3 regions of the Cryobacterium sp. M23 genome follow, and region 3 is predicted to be linked to each of the others. Evidence: predicted binding sites of a transcription regulator. Region 3 holds the regulator's gene; each other region holds the start of a gene.
What was found. Region 3 encodes LexA, which represses DNA repair genes until DNA is damaged. Its sites were predicted from a motif close to TCGAACANNTGTTCGA; they were not measured.
Positions count from the first base shown of each region.

Region 1: the regulator LexA is predicted to act here: its motif matches at 2,520-2,535, upstream of CXY82_RS06240 (DNA polymerase III subunit alpha).
Region 2: the regulator LexA is predicted to act here: its motif matches at 1,735-1,750, upstream of CXY82_RS15435 (DUF222 domain-containing protein).

Region 1 covers NZ_PJJV01000063.1:25,520-29,649, reverse strand. Annotated here, with positions in the region: gene CXY82_RS18535 (3-hydroxyisobutyryl-CoA hydrolase) at 1-1,152, shown strand, start outside; gene CXY82_RS06245 (AI-2E family transporter) at 1,277-2,425, opposite strand; gene CXY82_RS06240 (DNA polymerase III subunit alpha) at 2,575-4,130, shown strand, end outside.
Region 2 covers NZ_PJJV01000081.1:172,711-176,840, forward strand. Annotated here, with positions in the region: gene rnc (ribonuclease III) at 45-731, shown strand; gene CXY82_RS15430 (Fpg/Nei family DNA glycosylase) at 765-1,706, shown strand; gene CXY82_RS15435 (DUF222 domain-containing protein) at 1,815-3,065, shown strand; gene CXY82_RS15440 (hypothetical protein) at 3,062-3,247, shown strand; gene CXY82_RS15445 (GNAT family N-acetyltransferase) at 3,448-4,130, opposite strand, start outside.
Region 3 covers NZ_PJJV01000062.1:27,629-31,758, reverse strand. Annotated here, with positions in the region: gene metE (5-methyltetrahydropteroyltriglutamate--homocysteine S-methyltransferase) at 1-1,436, shown strand, start outside; gene lexA (transcriptional repressor LexA) at 1,646-2,350, opposite strand; gene CXY82_RS05950 (LysM peptidoglycan-binding domain-containing protein) at 2,634-2,990, shown strand; gene CXY82_RS05945 (histidinol-phosphate transaminase) at 3,040-4,119, shown strand.

The DNA of each region.
Region 1 (4,130 bases), on a different contig from region 3:
TACGTCGACGCCGACCTGATCTTCGTCACCGATCTGCTCACCCCGGGTGAGCGCGCGCGGCTGGCCGCGGCGCGATCGTTCTATCAGGCCGAGGTGCGCCCTCTCGCCGTGGACTACTGGAACCGCGCCGCGTTCCCGTTCGAGCTGCTGCCCCGCCTCGCCGCGCAGAACCTCGCCGCGACCGGTGCTGCCGCGACCAGCCATCTGCTCACGGGGCTGCTGCAGATGGAGCTGACCCGGGCCGACACCTCGATCTCCACGTTCTACGGCGTGCACCACGAGCTGTTCGCCGCCGCCATCGACGAGCTCGGCTCACCCGAGCAGCGGGAACGTCTGCTGCCGGGCCTCCTGGCCTTGGATAAGATCGGGGCCTTCGCCCTGACGGAACCGGAACACGGCTCCGACATCTCCCGCATGATGGAGACCACGGCCACCCGCAGCGGCGACGAGTGGGTGCTCAACGGCACCAAACGCTGGATCGGCAACGGCGCCATGGCCGACTACGTGCTGGTCTGGGCCCGGGACACCGCGGACGGGCAGATCAAGGGATTCATCGTCGAGACGGAGCGGCCCGGGTTCACGGCCACCCCGATCGAGAACAAGATCGCGGTGCGGATCGTGCAGAACGCCGACATCACCCTCACGGAGGTGCGGATCCCGTACACGAACTGGCTGCCGGGCAGCCGGAGCTTTCAGGACACGAACGTGCTGCTCCGGAACTCGCGGATCTGGGTGTCGTGGCAGGCGGTCGGCCAGCAGCTCGCCGCCTTCGACGTGGCCCGCGCCTATGCATTGGAGCGGCGCCAGTTCGGCATGCCCATCGCATCCTTCCAGCTGGTGCAGGAGCAGCTCTCCCGCATGATCGGCAACGCCACCCTGTCGCTGTCGCTGATGGTGCAGATGGCGCGACTGCAGGAGAGCGGGCGGCTCACGATGGACCAGGCGGCCCTCGCGAAGGCGACCTGCACGACCCGGATGCGCGAAACGGTGGCCCTGGGCCGCGGTCTGCTCGGCGGCAACGGCATCAGCACCCGGTACGAGATGGCCAAGATCTTCGCCGACGCCGAGGCGATCTACTCCTACGAGGGCAGCTACGAGATCAACGCGCTGTTGGTCGGCCGGGCCGTGACCGGCATCTCCGCCTTCAGCTGATCACCGCTCGCCCGAACGAATTCGACGGAGATTCTGCCCGAATCGGCCCTGAAAACTCCGAAAAGGCAGTTGTGAACGAGAATCTCCGTCGAATTGGTTCAACACCGAACCTGGCGCGCATCGGCTAGGGTTTCGCGCCGGCCGCCCCGAGCGGCGGGGCAGGCGGGGCAGGCGGGGCCGATTCAACCGGCGCGACCGGCGGCACCGGAACCGGCGTTACCGGAACCGGCGGCGTGGGAGCGTTCCAGGCCTTGATGACGGCCCAGCCCACGGCGGCGATCGGCACCGAGATGACCGCGCCGACGATGCCGCCCAGGATCGTGCCGGCCGTCAGTGCCAGCAGGATCACCAGGCCGTGCAGGCGCAGTGACTTGCCGAGCACCACCGGGGACAGGAAGTTGCCCTCGAGCTGGTTGACTGCGACCACGATCGCGACCACGATGATGGCGGTGGTCAGGTCGTTCGTGACGAGGGCCACCAGTGCGGCCAGGATGCCGGCGGCCGTCGCCCCGACGATGGGGATGAAGGCGCCGACGAAGACGATGACGGCGAGCGGCAGCGCCAGCGGAACCTGCAGGATCCACAGTCCGATCCCGATGAACAGGGCGTCGACGAACGCGACGATCGCCGTGCCGCGCACGTAGTTGCCGAATACCTCGACGCTGCTCACGCCGACGCGTACGGCCCGCTCGTGCCGCTTGCCCGCGAGCGGCTGGATGAGGAAGCTCCAAATGCGGGGGCCGTCCTTCAGGAAATAGAAGAGCACGACGAGGCCGAGCACCACGCCGGCCACGATCTCGGCGGCCACGGAGACCCCGACCAGGGCCCCGGACCCGAACTGGCTGCTGGTGGCGAAGTCGATGACCGACTCGCGCACCGAATCGATCTGAGCGGAATCGATCGGCAGCGTGCCGCTGGTGAGCAGTTCCTGCATGCTGTCGAGCCCCTCGCTGGCCGAGGTGAAGAGGGTGTCCCACTCGCCACGGATGCCGAACACCACGAGGGTGACGACGCCACCGAAGACCGCGACGCTCAAGATCAGGGTGATCGCCGCGGCAAGGGATTCGTTCGCCCCGCGGGCCAGCAGGAACCGCATGAAGGGGCGCAGCGCCGACGCCACGATCAGGGCGATCAGGAGCGGGGTGAAGACCAGCTTGAGCTGCGTGATCCCGTAGATGGCCACCACCAGCAGCGCGAGGACCAGCAGGGCCTGACCGGAGCGGATGGCGGCACGGCCGAGATAGTCCGTCCAGGACGAAGTGGGCGTGGTCATGGAGATCTCCAAACGAGGCGAACGACGGCTGAGCCACCTAGCCTAGCCAGACTGCCGGTAGCGCGTGTCGGCCGTGTGACGTACACTCCCTACATCGAACATTTGTTCTATCTATCACCCGTCGACCTGCCCGCCAGAGGAGTACACACATGTTCGCACACCTCCACGTCGCGAGCGCCTACTCCACGCACTTCGGGGTCACTCTCCCCCAGGCGCTGGTGGAGCAGACGCAGGCGCAGAACGGCTCCTTCCTGGCCCTCACCGACCGGGACGGTCTCTACGGCGCGGTCAAGCACGTGCGCGCCTGCGCGGCCGCGGGCATCCGGCCGGGGCTGGGCGCCGACCTCGCGGTGCACGACGACGACGGGCATCCGTTGGGCCGGATCGTGGTGCTCGCCCATGGTGATATGAACGGTCGTGGCTATGCGGCCCTCTGCCGCGCGGTCAGCGCCGCCCACAACAGCGCCGCGCACAGCGCGTCGGGGCGCCCCAGCATCGCCCGCTCGCACCTCGCCGAGCTGGCCGGACTGCGCTGCCTCACCGTGCTGCTCGGCCCTACCTCCGATGTGGGCCAATCGGTCGAGCGCCGCGACACCGACGCGGCCGGGGCCTGCCTCACCGCGTGGCTGCGCGCCCTGCCGCCGCAGTCGGTGGTGGGTGAAATCGTCTGCCATCTGGCGGCGCCGGGGACTCCCGGCAGCGTGACGCCGGCCACCCGCATGCTCGCCCTCTTCGAGCACGCCGCGCTGCCCGCCGTGCTCACCAACGCCGTGCGCTACGGCACCCCCGACGAGGCCGTCACCGCCGACCTGGCCGACGCGGCCCGCACCCTGACGGCGCTGGCGAACCTGGAGCAGCTGCAGACCAACGGCCAGGCCTGGCTGAAACCCGAAGTCGCCATGAGGCAGGTGGCGCGCATGGTCGTCGACGCCGGGCTGCACGACGACGGCGCCGTCGACCGACTGTTCCGCGACACCGAGCAGCTTGCCGAGCGGTGCAGCCTCGACCCGGACTCCGACATCGGCCTGGGTCGCCCGCGCATGCCGGAGGCACGCATCATCGGCGTCAGCGGCGACCCGCTGACCGAGCTGCACGCCCGGGCCCGGGCCGGCATCGACGACCGCTACCCCGTCACGTCGCCGGCGGGCCGGTCGCTGGCGGATGCTGCGCACGCACGTCTCGTGCACGAGCTGAAGACGGTGGAGCACCTCGGTTTCGCCGGCTACTTCCTCACCGTCGCCCGGGTGGCGGACATCATCCGGGAGATGGGCATCCGCATCCAGGCGCGCGGGTCCGGGGTGGGCTCGGTGCTCAACTACGCCCTGCACACCTCCTCCGTCGAGCCCATCTCCAACGGGCTGCTCTGGGAGCGGTTCCTCTCCCCCGAGCGGCAGACCCTGCCCGACATCGACCTCGACGTCGAGTCCGCCAGAAGGCACGACGTCTATCGCACGCTCTTCGACACCTTCGGCAGCGATCGGGTGTCGCTGATGTCCATGACGAACGCCTACCGCGGCCGCGGGGCCGTGCGCGACGCCGGCCTGGCCCTCGGCATGAATCACGAGCAGGTGGCCGCGGTGGCCAAGCAGATGTGGCGCTTCAACGCGCGCGACTTCCGCCGCGCCCTGGCCGAGAAGCCCGAGCTCGAGCCGTTGGCCGCCGAGGTGCGCGCCTCCTCGCAGCTCGACCTGCTGGTCGACCTGAC
Region 2 (4,130 bases), on a different contig from region 3:
TTCGGTCGGCATCTGCCTGGCGGGCACTCGCTGAGTCGGCAGTCGTGAGCGTCGATCCCGAGGTCTCGTCCTTGCTGGCGACTCTCGGCGTGCAGATCGACCCGGCCTTGCTTGAGCTCTCTCTCACCCACCGCTCGTACGCGTACGAGCACGGCGGCATACCCAACAACGAGCGCCTCGAATTTCTCGGTGACTCGATTCTGGGGCAGGCCGTGACGGTCATGCTCTATCGGGAGTACACGCAGCTCGACGAGGGTGACCTTGCCAAGCGCCGGGCCAGCCTGGTGTCGAGCGTTGCCCTGTCGGGCATCGCGCGCGGCATCGGATTGGGTGCGTACGTGCGCCTCGGCCGCGGCGAGATCCTCACCAATGGGCGCGACAAGTCGTCGATCCTTGCCGACACCGTCGAGGCGCTCATCGGAGCGGTCTACCTCGACTCCGGCGGAGAGACGGCGACGGCGCTCGTGCTGCGCCTGATCGAGCCGCTCCTCCGTGACCCAGGGCACTTCGGAGTGTCCATGGACCCCAAGACGAGCCTGCAGGAAGCCGCGGCTCGCCTGGGAACCGGGGTTCCCGTGTATTCCATCGCGGAAAGCGGACCCGATCACTCCAAGATCTTCATCGCCACCGTCACTGTGGGTGACGTCAGTGCGGTCGGCGGGGGCACGAGCAAGAAGCACGCCGAGATGGCCGCCGCGCTCGACGCCTGGACGCGCCTCAGCACTCCCTGAGCTGCTGTCAGGCCGTGACGCTGAAAGGCTCGCATGCCCGAACTTCCTGAAGTGGAGGTCGTTCGCGCCGGCCTGGCGCCGGCCGTAACCGGCGCCGTGATCGCCGGTGTCGAGGTCTTCGAGCCACGATCCCTGCGTCGCCATGACTCCGCGAGCGGGTATTTTGCCGACCTGTTGCAGAGGCGGGGCGTGCTCGCCGCCGTCCGCCGGGGTAAGTTCCTCTGGCTGCCGCTGGATTCCGGGCGCGCCCTGGTCGTGCACCTCGGAATGAGTGGTCAGGTGCTGCTGCGCAGCCCCGGATCGGACACGGACCGGCACCTGCGCATCCGTTTGCAGATCGAGCACCCGGAACACGGCGAGCTGTGGGTCAACTTCGTCGACCAGCGCATCTTCGGCAGTATGGCCGTGGACTCGATGCAGCCCACCCGCGACGGGCTGACGGCCGGGTACTCCGGGCTCGCAGGCGGCGCGACCGGGGCGGACGGACTGGCCGGTTCAGGCCTGGGCTGGTCGGGGCTGATCCCGTCGCAGGTGGCGCACATCGCGCGCGACCCGCTGGATCCGGGCTTCTCGGCGCCGCTCTTCCTGGCTGCCCTGGCCCGCAAGAAGACCGGGATCAAGCGCGCCCTGCTCGACCAGACCCTGATCAGCGGCATCGGGAACATCTACGCCGACGAGGCCCTTTTCGAGGCCCGGGTGCACTACGAGCAGCCGGCAGACTCCCTGTCGCCCGCGAAGGGGCGGGCGCTGCTCGGCGCGGTCCGCAGCATCCTGAACCGGGCCCTGGCCGAGGGCGGCACCAGTTTCGATGCGCAATACGTGAACGTGAATGGTCAGTCCGGGTATTTTTCGCACCGCCTCAACACGTACGGCCGGCAGGGTCTACCGTGCCCCCGCTGCGGCACACTGCTCGTGCGGCAGCAGTTCATGAACCGCAGTTCACACCTCTGCCCGCGATGCCAACGGCTGCGCTGAGGCTCGCTGCCCGCGAGAAGCCTGCCTGTCGAACAAAAATACGAAAGTCTTTCGAATATCAAGTGAATAACTCTCGACTTTAATTACCATCTTTGCTAACCTCGGACCATGACAACCACCGCAGATGACCTCAGAGCGGCAACGGATGCCGTCGCCCGCCCGGGCTCGTCCTGCGCCGACTATGAGCACCTCGCCGACGCCGCGGTGCTGGCCGGTCAGAAGCAGATCGCGGCCGCCCGCCGCCTCCTCGACACCCGATCCGCGTGGATGGCGGCGACCATCGCCCGGCGTTCCCGGCCCGAACTCGGCCATTCAGGTCTGGCCGCGCAGCAGGGATTCCTCTCGCCCGAGGCGCTGATCCAAAAGGTGACGGGCTCGACCAAGACCGACGCGTTCAAACTGGTCGCGGTCGGCACGATGATGGCCGATGCCGAGGCGGCACAGGCGCGCGTCGAGGCGGCCGTGGAGTCGCCGGACGCTGATGCCGCCGAGGTTGCGGAGTTCGTTGCGAAGGTGCCCTGGCAGGCGCCGATCGCCCGCGCGGTCACCAGTGGCGCTCTCTCCGTCGACGCGGCCGAGTCGATCCGTTTTGGTCTCGGCCAGATCGACGCGGCGGTCACCGCCGACAAGCTCACCGAAGCCCTGACCCTGCTTCTTGTCGAGGCGTCGACGCTGAACACTGACCAGGTCTTCAGACTCGCGCGGCGCATGCGCGACCGCCTCGACGAGGCCGGCATTGCCGCCCGGGAGAAGCAGACCCACGACGACCGGTTCCTGAAGGTCTACCGGCTCGGCAACGGCAAGGTGCGTCTGAATGGCCTCTTCGCGACCGAAGACGGCGAGTTCGTGCTCTCCGTCTTCGACCCGATCACCAGCCCTCGCCGCGGCGGGGTGCGCTTCGTCGACAAGGCGAAAGCCGCGTGGGCCACACGCATGCAGGACGACCCCCGCACCACGGACCAGATCGCCGCCGATGCCCTCGTGCAGCTGCTGAAGATCGCCGGCGAGGCCGATCAGGGCCGGGTGTTCGGCGGTCACCGCCCTTCGGTGCGGGTCATCGTGACCGAAAAGGCCGTCAAACCGCGCCAGCCGGGAGCCCTGAAGTCCGAGGCCACGGGCAGATCGAAGGCAACCCCGAGCCGATCTCGCAGGAAACGATCGACCGGCTCCACTGCGACACCGGAACCCGAAGCCTCCAGTTCGACGACACCGGGCAGATTATCGACGTCGGCGGTGACGAACGACTCTTCACCGAGGCACAGCGCGCCGCCATGGGAGTGCGCGACGGCGGGTGCCGGTGGGTGGACTGCGACAGATCACCCGCCTGGACTGAAGCACACCACATCACTGAGTGGTTGAAAGACAACGGCTACACGGACCTCGCCGACGGGGTATTGCTCTGCCACCCGCACCACCTGTTGCTGCATAACCGGCACTGGACGATCATTCGCACTGGAACCGACTACTGGCTCCGGCCACCGGTCGAAGTCGACCCGGACCAAACCCTGATCGCGCTGCCGAGCAAGCGAGCGTCGCACTGAGCCGGGGCGGACTGCGCTGGCCGCCTCTGCTACGTTTGCCGGCTTTGCCCTCTTTGCTGGCTTTGCGGTCTTTTGTTCTTTGGCTTTGGGCTTTTGGTTGTCGGGTCTTGGGATCTGGGTCTTGGGATCTGGGTCTTTGGCTCTGGGACTCAGGGCTCGGGGATTCAGGGCTCGGCAGGCTCGAGGGCCGGAGGGCCGGGTTAGAGGGCGTCGCGGCGCCAGGCTCCCTCGTAACCGAGCGGCACGAAGCCGATGGCCTCGTTGACCGTGAGCATGTGCCGGTTCTCCTCAGCGTTATAGGTCAACACCGACGGATGCCCGGGGCGCTCCGCCGCGAGCAGCTCGAGGTTCGCCACCTTCAGCAGCATCCCCAACCGGCGGCCGCGGTGCTCGCGCAGCACCAGAGTGTCCTCCTGGCTGACCGCGCGGCGGGACTCCGCCGGCACCTCCAGCTCGGTGAATCCCACGAGGTGGCCGCTCGGGCCATGCAGCACCGCCGAGGTCAGCGCCGTGCGCCTGCCGGCGGCAGCCTTCTGCTCCTCCTGCATGACGCGCTCGGGCGTCCAGAGCTGCTCCGGTTCGGCAAGGCCGGCGCTCGGGGCATCCGTGCTCATGCGCGTGTAGAGCACCGCCAGATCGGGCAACCATTCCGGCGGGGTGCGATCGACCCACTGCAGCACTGCATAGTCCGGACCCGCGTGCGCGGCGGCGGCGTCGCGCAGTCGGCGTAGCTGCGTGGGATCCACCGGCAGGGTAAGCCGGCTGGCGCGCACGACCTGCTCGAGGAGGTAGCCGCGGCCCTGAAGGAACCGAACCTCGGGGTTGCCGAGCGGAACCGAACCGAACCCGGTGGGGGAGTGAATGCGCTCACCCGGCGCTGTCG
Region 3 (4,130 bases):
TCGTGGCCGGCATCATTGACGGCCACAATATCTGGCGCGGCGACCTGGCCGCCGCCTTCGACACGGCGGCCGGCCTGGTCCGCCTCTCGCCGCGGATCTCGGTTTCCACCTCAACCTCGCTGCTGCACGTTCCCCACGACGTCGACGATGAATCGGCGCTGGACGACGACCTGAAGAGCTGGCTGGCCTTTGCGGATCAGAAGGTCGCGCAGGTTGCCACACTCGCCCGCGGCCTCAGTCTGGGTCGCCGTGCCATCGAGACCGACCTCTCTGCGGCCTCCGCGGCCCTCGACGCGCGGGGGGTGGCTCCCGGAGTCCACGATGGCGCCGTTCGGGTGCGCGCCGACGCGCTCGCTCCGGGCGACTTCACCCGGGGCGCCTACGCAGACCGAGTGGCAGCCCAGGAGATGGCCCTCGGGCTGCCGTTCCTGCCGACGACCACGATCGGATCCTTCCCGCAGACCGGGGACATCCGTCGGGCCAGGGCGCAGCTGGTACGGGGGGTGCTGAGCACCGAGGAATACCGGGACCTGATGCGCGCCGAAATCCGTCGGGTCGTCGCGTTGCAGGAAGACATCGGCCTCGACGTGATCGTGCACGGGGAGCCGGAACGCAACGACATGGTGCAGTACTTCGCCGAGAACCTGGACGGCTTCGCGGTCACCGAGAACGGCTGGGTGCAGTCCTACGGCAGCCGGTGCGTGCGCCCGTCGATCCTCTGGGGTGACGTGTCCCGACCGCGGCCCATCACGGTCGAGTGGTCGGCGTTCACGCAGGGGCTGACGCCCAAGCCCGTCAAGGGGATGCTCACCGGTCCGGTCACGATCCTCGCGTGGTCGTTCGTGCGCGACGACCAGCCGCTGGGCGAGACGGCCAGGCAGGTGGCCCTGGCCCTCCGGGACGAGATCGCCGACCTGGAGACGGCCGGCATCCAGATCGTCCAGGTCGACGAGCCCGCGCTGCGGGAGCTGCTGCCGTTGAAGCAGAAGGACCAGGCGGAATACCTCGACTGGTCGGTGGGGTCCTTCCGCCTGGCGACGGCCGGTGCGGCCGTGGCCACCCAGATCCACACCCACCTCTGCTACTCGGAGTTCGGGGTGGTCATCGACGCGATCCGCAACCTGGACGCCGATGTGACCAGCATCGAGGCGGCACGCTCTCGCATGGAGGTGGTGGGCGATATCCGGTCCCAGGGCTTCGACCACGGTATCGGCCCGGGAGTGTGGGACATCCACTCGCCGCGTGTGCCGAGCGTATCCGAACTCACCGACCTGCTCGAGCGCGCCGCGGCAGCCATCCCGGCCACCCGGCTCTGGGTGAACCCCGACTGCGGCCTCAAAACCCGCGGCTACGCCGAAACCGTCCAGTCCCTGCACAACATGCTCGCCGCCACCCGCATCCTCCGCGCCCGCCTGACCTCCTCCGTCTCCGCCTGACCCCGCCTCCACCCACACAAAAGCCGGGCACGACACCAAAAACAGTGTTCGTGCCCGGCCCACACGACCCGGATCACAAGACCCGACCGAAATAACCATGGTGACTCAACGCACGCGCGTCTCCACGACGCTGGTCGAAACCGTCGAGACCAAGAGTCGGACTGAAGTGCTGAAGTGCTGAAGTGCTGATGTGCTGTAGTGCTGATGCCCTAAACCGACCGCAGCACTGCCACAACCTTCCCCAGAATCTCGGCGTGATCGCCGACGATGGGTTCGAAGTTGGTGTTGCGGGGCAGTAGCCAGGTGTGCCCGTCGCGCTGGCGGAAGACCTTGACGGTTGCCTCGTTGTCGAGCATGGCTGCAACGATTTCACCGTTTTCGGCGGTCTTCTGCTGCCGCACGACGACCCAGTCGCCGTCCATTATCGCGGCGTCGATCATCGATTCGCCCGACACCTTGAGCATGAACAGGTCGCCCTTGCCCACCAGCTGGCGGGGTAGCGGGAAGATCTCGTCGATCTGCTGTTCGGCGGTGATCGGGATGCCGGCGGCGATTCGACCGACAAGCGGAACCATGGCGGCGTCGCCGACCTGCACTCCGGTGTGGAAACTCTCCGAGGCTCCGGCCGTCGTGTCTTCGGGCGACTGCGGAATCTCGATGAGCACCTCCAGTGCTCGGGGACGGTTCGGGTCTCGGCGGAGGTAACCGCTCAGTTCCAGCTGGTTGAGCTGGTGGGTGACGCTCGACAGTGACGACAGGCCGACGGCGTCGCCGATCTCGCGCATGCTCGGCGGATAGCCGCGTTGGCTGACCGAGCGCTGGATGACGTCGAGGATGGCGAGCTGCTTCTCGCTGAGGCTCTTGCGCCGTCTGGTGCCGCCCTTGTCGCGGGGACCGCTGGTGTTCTGTGCCACGTTCGTCGCTCCTCGTTTTGATTGATGCGCTGGCGGCAAACAGCGAATGCCGCCGATTCACGCGAATGTCGGGGGTGCCTGATTGAGTGTCAATCAACAATCGAAACTGTATCCGCGTTGAGCCCATTAAACAAACATGTATTCGAGTGGGTCGGAGTAAATATTTCAGAAACTACCGAATAAAGCTTGATTGTTCGAATAATCGAATATACATTCGGAACATAAGTTCGCATCCGGCTCTCCCGGCCGAGAGTCGGATGCGTCTTCTCACAGGAGGTATGACATGAGCACTGCACTTGAACGAGGCGCCCCCATCGCGACCGGACGCACCCGGCTCCGACTCACCCGGCGCGGTCGCGTCGTTTTCACGTCCCTGGCTGCCTTTCCGCTCGTAGCCGTGGCCCTGGTCGTCACCCTCAACGGAGGCATCGCCGCCGCCGAGAACTCGACCGTCGCTCGCGTGGCCACGGCCTTCGACCACGTCACTATCAAGTCGGGGCAGTCGCTCTGGCAACTTGCCGAGACAATCGCGCCCACGTCCGATCCGCGCGAGGTGATCGCCGAGATTGTGAGCCTCAACCAGCTGCCGTCCGACAGCGTGCAGCCCGGTCAGCGGCTGGCGCTTCCGAACGACCTGTGAACTACCCGCGGCGAGCCCCCGCCGGTTTCACCCCGGTAACATGGGGGGAGTGACCAGTCTCAACGATCTTCCCCTTCGCGATAATCTGCGCGGACTCACTCCCTATGGGGCGCCGCAGTTGCACGTGCCGGTGGCTCTCAACGTGAACGAGAACACCCACGGCATCCCGGCTGAGGTGGCGCAGGACATCGTGGCGGCGTTGGCTCTGGCGGTCACGACCGTGAACCGATACCCCGATCGGGAGTTCACCGAGCTGCGGGATTCCCTCGCCCGTTATCTTGGTCACGGCCTCACCCGAAAGAACATTTGGGCCGCCAACGGTTCCAACGAGGTTCTTCAGCAGGTGCTGCAGGCTTTCGGCGGCCCGGGTCGGTCCGTGCTCGGCTTCGCGCCGACCTACTCCATGTACCCTCTGCTCGCCTCCGGCACCGGCACCCGCTGGATCGCGGGTGGTCGTGACGCAAAGTTCGAACTCTCCCCGGCCACGGCGCTCGAGTGGGTCGACCGGGTTGCCCCTGACGTCGTCTTCCTCTGCTCGCCGAACAACCCCACCGGCACGCCCCTGTCCCTGGAAACGATCGAGGCCGTCTACGATGCGAGCGACGGCATCGTCGTCGTCGACGAGGCGTACGCCGAGTTCGGGACGGATGACGCGCCAACCGCCCTGAGCCTGCTTCCCGGCCGGGAGCGCCTGCTGGTGTCCCGCACCATGAGCAAGGCGTTCGCCTTCGCCGGTGTGCGCGTCGGCTATCTGGCCGCCGATCCCGCTGTGACGGATGCCCTCCGCCTGGTTCGTCTGCCCTACCACCTGTCCGCGCTCACGCAGGCTGCCGCGGTCGCCGCGCTCGTCCACACGCCCGCGATGCTTGCCATGGTCGACGACATCCGCGGGCAGCGGGACCGCATCGTGAGCGAACTGGCCCGGCTTGGCTACACTCCGCTGCGCAGTGCGAGCAACTTCGTGCTGTTCGGCGGCGTTGAGGACCCTCGGGCCACCTTCGAGGCGCTGCTGGCGGAAGGCATCCTTGTGCGCGACGTCGGCATCCCGGGCCACCTGCGGGTCAGCGCCGGCACCGAGGCCGAGACCACGGCGTTCCTCGACGCCCTCGAGGCGCTTGGGCGGTCGTGAACGGCTCGGGC